Regions from separate parts of the Pseudoalteromonas sp. NZS11 genome, predicted to be linked through region 2. Evidence: predicted binding sites of a transcription regulator. Region 2 holds the regulator's gene; the other holds the start of a gene.
The links. Region 2 encodes ArgR, which controls arginine synthesis, uptake and breakdown. Its sites were predicted from a motif close to ANTGAATANNTATTCANT; they were not measured.

Region 1 (3,218 bases), on a different contig from region 2:
ACGTAGTCAATTAAAATCACAACGTGGCATATTAAATTATAATAATATTAAGCAGTTATGCGCACAACTCAATGTGTCTGATGATGTATTATTACAAGGTTTAGTACCTTTGGCTTCTGAGTATGCTGTTGCGCCGATATCAGATTTTCATGTAGGCGCAATTGTTAAAGCACTTGATGAAAACGATGAGGTAAACTTTTACTTTGGTGCAAATGTAGAATTTAATCATCAAGCATTGAGTTTAGTGGTTCATGCAGAGCAATCGGCTATAAATAACGCATGGTTAAACGGTGCTAAAAAAATAGTTAAAATAGCGATTAGCGATGCACCGTGTGGGTATTGCCGCCAGTTTATGAACGAACTAGCTGATGCGAAAGAGTTTGATATTTTACTTCCTGATCAGCAATTTAAACTTGCTGAATTACTGCCGCATTCATTTGGACCTACCGATTTAGGTAACGAATTTAGCTTATTTAACCCAAAACCACAGCAAGGTAAGTTTAGCTTTGATGGCCTTGATGAAACCCTTGCACGTTTTGCACTTCATGCGTATGTGCCTTACAGCCAAAACTTTAGCGCCGTAAAAATAAGTACATTTAGTGATGGTGATTTTTACGGAAGTTACGCAGAAAACGCAGCATACAGCCCAAGTTTATCGCCACTACAAAGTGCACTAAGTCAGTTTTTTTTAGCTGGGCTTAGCTTTAATGAAAGTACGGTGAAGGGAGTAACATTGCTCGAAACAGCGGGTCGTGAAAACCAGTCGCAAGTAGCAAAAGCTGTACTTGCCAGTTTTGCGCATTTACCAGCACTTAAAGTAATTAGCGCATCACTTAAATAGTGGCTTGCATACAATAAAGCACAGCCGGAGCTGTGCTTTATTAAAGCGAGTCATTCTATCGAATTAAATAACTCACTAACTAAGTGCTATAACCTGTATTAATCAAGTAATACTTTTGCCGCTTCTAATACTACCGCTACAGATTTACGCTCAATTTCACCATGGTCAACATTTGGTATTTCTTGGCGAGTACGATTAACAAGTACGCCTGCTACACATGCTGCTTGTAAACCAAGGGCTGCACACATAGTGAATAATGTTGCTGATTCCATTTCGTAGTTCATTACGCCAAGTTTTTGCCACTCTTCGCAGCTACCTTGTAGTGATTTAGGAACGTAACCAGAATGCGTATCGTAACGCTCTTGTCCTGGATAAAATGTATCGCTTGATGCAGTAATACCAATATGAAAATCGATATTTAAGTTTTTACATGCTTGTACCATAGCTTGTGTTGCATAAAAGTCAGACACAGCAGGGTAGCTAAGAGGAGCAAAATGCTGGCTTGCACCGTCTAAACGTACAGACGCTTGGCTAATTAAAATTTCGCCTTCGTTGATATGTGGCTGAATCGCACCTGTTGTACCAATACGTAAAAATTTACGCACGCCAAGTTGTGCTAATTCTTCTACTGCAATCGACGTAGATGGACCACCAATACCCGTAGAACAAACAACCACCGAATGGCCGTTTAGTTGACCTAAGTAAACATGAAACTCACGAGTTTGAGCAAGGCAGGTTGGGTTGTCTAGGAATTGTGAAATGCGTGCAGCACGATCTGGATCGCCCGGTACAATCGCAAGTTTTGCACCTTTAAGATCGTCAATACATAGTCCTAAGTGAAATACCTTTTCCATAGCTAAGCCTTTTTATAATAAATTGTGTCAATCTAGCATCATTGCTAGAAACGTTTATCAAGTACAGGACGATTGTCCGTTTTATATTAACTCCTCCAATTAAGTCTTAATAATTTTAAGAACTAATTTGATTTATTCATCAACTATGAATATTCAATCAAGTGCTTATATAAGTAGCCTTGTTGTGCTGTTGACATGTTCAAGCAGACATAATAAGTATCAACCAAGCGCGTAACTACAATTAAATAGTTTATGGTAAATGTTCATTAATATTAAATTAATTCAATGGCTTAAATTTGTATTAAGCACGTAAAAGATAACGTGTTTATTCATATTAGGCACAGACTTATTTAGCAAAGTGGAATTTATTTGAAGTTTAGGCACTTTTGGTGATTTTGCATAACTAATCAAAAGTAATTAGCTACGTACAGAATAAAAATCGAAGGAGTTTATTATGAGCACACAATTTGAAGCATTTAAAAACAAAGTTGAGCACTGTTTGTGCGCACCGGGTGATGGCGTATACACAGTAAATACTGCAAAGGAGCGCAAAGCCGCACTGCGTAATAAACTTTATGGACAAACTGAAAACGTTGATAATTTGTGGCGCGAGTCTTTAAATGAATTACCAAATTCTCCACATAAAGCCGTTATGTTAGGTATTAGCTCAGACTGTGGCGGTGGTATTTTACGCGGTGCAAACTGGGGGCCACTGTTTGTGCGCTCAGCTTTAATTGATCAGCAACCGCAGTGTCACTCGTTTGATTTAGGCGATGTACGTGTAATCCCACATTTACTTCATGATAAATACCTAAATGATGCAACCATTTCTAATTGCCAAAAAGCCCTATACGGTAATGAAGATAACGACTATTACGTAAGTCCATTATCAATCACAGAGGATGTATGCGACAGCTTTTACGCGACATTTAAAGATAAAGGGATATTTGGTATTGGTGGCGATCACTCAATTAGTTACCCACTTACCAAAGCGTACTTAAAAGCAAAACGTGAGCAAGGTAAGCGTACCGCTATTATTCACTTTGACGCGCATACAGATTTACTTGTTGAGCGCCTAGGCATAGATTTATGTTTTGGCTCTTGGTGTACACATATTTTAGAGTTTTTACCGGCACCACATCATTTAATACAATTTGGTATACGCTCAAGTGGCAAGCCTAAAGCGCACTGGGAAAGTACCTTTGGCGTTAAGCAACATTGGGCACATGAAATCATTGAGCGCGGCGCAGCAGCGGTTGCTGCCGACGCTATTGCACAATTAAAAGCTGATAACGTTGATGAAGTATACGTAAGCTTTGATATTGATGCGCTTGATGCAGAGTTTGCATCTGCCACAGGTACGCCAGAACATAATGGTTTAACACCACAGCATGCGCTTGATATTTTATCAGCCATTGCGGATGAGTTCCCGATTACGGGTGCGGATATGATGGAAATAGCGCCATTTACCGACAGCTCTTTAGTTGGCCAATCAAGCTCTGAAACGACACTTAGAGAAGGCG
Region 2 (3,218 bases):
ATCAAATAGAATTAGTGGCAGATAACCAAAGTGACAAACTCAGCAAGCGAGCTACAATCATAAGTCGTCGCTTTATTGGTTCGGCGTATGTTTATTCACTTGTTATTGATGAACAAGAAATTGAAGTTGCTGCACAATATGGCCAGTCATTTGAAAATAATGAACAGGTTATAATAAAAATAAAACCTCACACGGTGAATTTTTTCGAATCGTAATTAATTTGTTATTCGCTGTGTTTTTATCTGTAAAACTAAGGAATAACAATGGCGCAAGCGCAATCAGGGATTTGTGCTGAAGCAAACTTACACGGTTTGCACTTATTTTTTAATGTGTTTGATGGTCAAGATGAATCACTTCGCGCAAAGTTAAAACAAGTAAGCGCTATTGAAGAAGAGTTTAGCGATCAATTTTCAGAATCAATGCTCTCTTGTATGGTTGCTATTGGTGCGCAATATTGGCCGCATATCCTCCCTGAATACATCCCAAGCGAATTACAGAGCTTTCCTAATATAAACCATAGCGATCATCAAATGAGCGTACAACCGTGCGATTTATTTGTGCAAATTCGCTCTGACCGTGAAGACGTTAACCATTTATTTGCGCTGCAAATTTTAAAACTATTTGCTCCCGATGTTGAGCTGGTGGAGCAAATTCGTAATTTTCGCTTTTTAGATGGTCGTGATTTTAATGGTTTTATTTATGGTGGCGATACAGCTCATGGAAGAAAAAAGCGCGCTACGGCTTTAATTAGTAACCCTGGTAATTTTGAAGATCAGGGGAGTTATATTCATGTACAGCGTTATAAGCATGACTTAACTATGTGGCAGCATTTATCATTGAGCGAGCAAGAACAAATAATGGGGCGTACGCGCCTTGATAACACACTAATTATCCCTGCGATTGAAACCAGTCATGCTTTACGTAGCGAACTAAAAGACGAAGATGGACAACCGCTATTATTAAATCAGAGCATGCCTTATGGCGATGTGTATGAGCAGGGAATGTTATCAATTACATGCGCTTGTACGGGCACCGCATTTGAAAAAGTACTTAATAGTCGTTTAGGGGAAGGGGATTGTTACGACCACTGGCTTGATTTTACTCAAGCCGATATGGGTTCTGCTTTCTTTGCGCCTTCAGTCGGGTTTTTAAAACAAATTTAGTTTGCTATTAAACCGTATCAAATAAAATGCGAACACGTTCAAGTGTTACATCTATTTCAGATATTTTAGCAGGAGCGATAAAAATAGTATCGTCGCCTGCAATTGTTCCTAGTACGCCATCTGCTTTACCTAATGAATCTAATAAACGAGCAATAAGCTGAGCGGCGCCTGGACTGGTACGAATAATGATCATCATTTCGTTGTGCATAATGTCGATTACTAATTGGCGTAATGGGCTTTTAGCCGTAGGTACACCCATTTCAGCAGGTAAGCAGTAAACCATTTCTTGTTTGGCGTTACGTGTGCGTACAGCACCAAATTTACTTAACATGCGCGATACTTTACTTTGGCTTATATTGTCAAAGCCTTGATCTTTTAATGCATCAACTATTTCGCCTTGAGAGCCAAAATTTTCTTCTTTTAATAGTGATTTAAATGCTTTTACCAGTGCTTCTTGTTTATCTTGTGGTTGCATAGTCTTTATTCGTTTTTGTTATTTATGCCGCAAATTCTACACAAAAATGAATAATTATGCAGCAGTTGTTTAGTTAACTTGCCAGTTTGATGCGTTAAATCACAAAAGTTTACGACTATGGTCGAAAATATACTTGAAATAGACAGGATAAATTTGTTTTTAGTCGCTAATTTCATTATCTTAAGAGCCACAAATGTTTCCTACCTCAAATTACGGAGAATTCCAATGAAAGTTGCTGTATTAGGTGCTGCAGGCGGTATCGGCCAAGCGTTGTCTTTATTATTAAAAACAGGCTTACCAGCTGGCTCTGAATTATCACTTTATGATGTTGCACCAGTAGTACCAGGTGTTGCGGTTGACCTTTCTCACATCCCAACAGATGTTAAAGTAGCAGGCTTTGGCGCAGACGAATTAAACAAAGCGCTTGAAGGCTCTGACATCGTTCTTATCCCAGCGGGTATGCCACGTAAACCAGGTATGGATCGTGCTGATTTATTTAATGTAAATGCTGGTATCATCAAAACTTTAGCAGAAGGCATTGTTGCTAGCTGTCCTAAAGCGTTAGTAGGTATTATTACTAACCCAGTAAATGGCACAGTTCCAATCGTTGCTGAAGTATTCAAAAAAGCAGGTACTTACGACGCTAAACGCGTATTCGGTATTACTACGCTTGACGTTATTCGTTCAGAAGCATTTGTTGCTGAACTTAAAGGCGTAGACGTAGCAACTGTGAAAGTACCAGTAATTGGTGGTCACTCAGGCACAACTATTCTTCCTCTACTTTCTCAAGTTGAAGGTGTTTCTTTCACTGATGAAGAAGTTGCTGCACTTACTCCACGTATCCAAAATGCGGGTACTGAAGTTGTAAATGCTAAAGCAGGCGGTGGTTCAGCTACGCTATCTATGGGTGCTGCTGCAGCTCGTTTTTGTATGTCTTTAGTTAAAGGCCTACAGGGTGAAGAAGTTGTAGATTACGCTTACGTTGCTGTTGAAAATGGCGATGCAGAGTACTTTGCACATCCAGTACGTTTAGGTAAAAACGGCGTAGAAGAAATTCTTTCTTACGGCGAACTAAGCGCATTTGAAACAAAAGCAAAAAATGACATGCTTGAAACACTGAAAAAAGACATCAAAGAAGGTGTTGATTTCATGGCGTAATAGCCAAAGTAGAATAACAAAAAAGCCTGCATTTGCAGGCTTTTTTATTGCTCAGAATTAATTTCACACTGTGTAACTAGTTAAAACTAGTGGTCGCGGTCAACCGCAATACGGGCAAGGCTTATGAGTGCTTGCTTATAGTCAGACTCAGCTAAAAAGTCTAAACAGGCAATAGCTTTGTCAGCTTCAAGCTCTGCTTTTTGCATTGTAAATTCAAGCGCATTAGTTTGCTTTAGTGCCGATAAAATTTCTTCTAAATGCTCCATACCATTACTGTGCTCTATTGCATCACGAATAAGCTGCGTTTGCTGCTCGCTACCATGTTGCATAGCATAAATAAGTGGAAGCGTTGGTTTGCCTTCAGCTAAATCATCACCAATGTTTTTACCCAACTGCTCAGCATCTGCATTGTAATCGAGTAC

Region 1: a site for ArgR is predicted at 2,090-2,107, ahead of I6E82_RS05955 (arginase family protein). Genes of this name have one in related genera too.

The regions. Positions count from the first base shown of each region.
Region 1 is NZ_JADYWP010000002.1:515,642-518,859, reverse strand. Features, by position in the region: gene cdd (cytidine deaminase) at 1-841, shown strand, start outside; gene udp (uridine phosphorylase) at 940-1,695, opposite strand; gene I6E82_RS05955 (arginase family protein) at 2,150-3,218, shown strand, end outside.
Region 2 is NZ_JADYWP010000016.1:14,305-17,522, forward strand. Features, by position in the region: gene I6E82_RS19320 (ABC transporter ATP-binding protein) at 1-215, shown strand, start outside; gene I6E82_RS19325 (Dyp-type peroxidase) at 264-1,163, shown strand; gene argR (transcriptional regulator ArgR) at 1,171-1,638, opposite strand; gene mdh (malate dehydrogenase) at 1,864-2,796, shown strand; gene ispB (octaprenyl diphosphate synthase) at 2,883-3,218, opposite strand, start outside.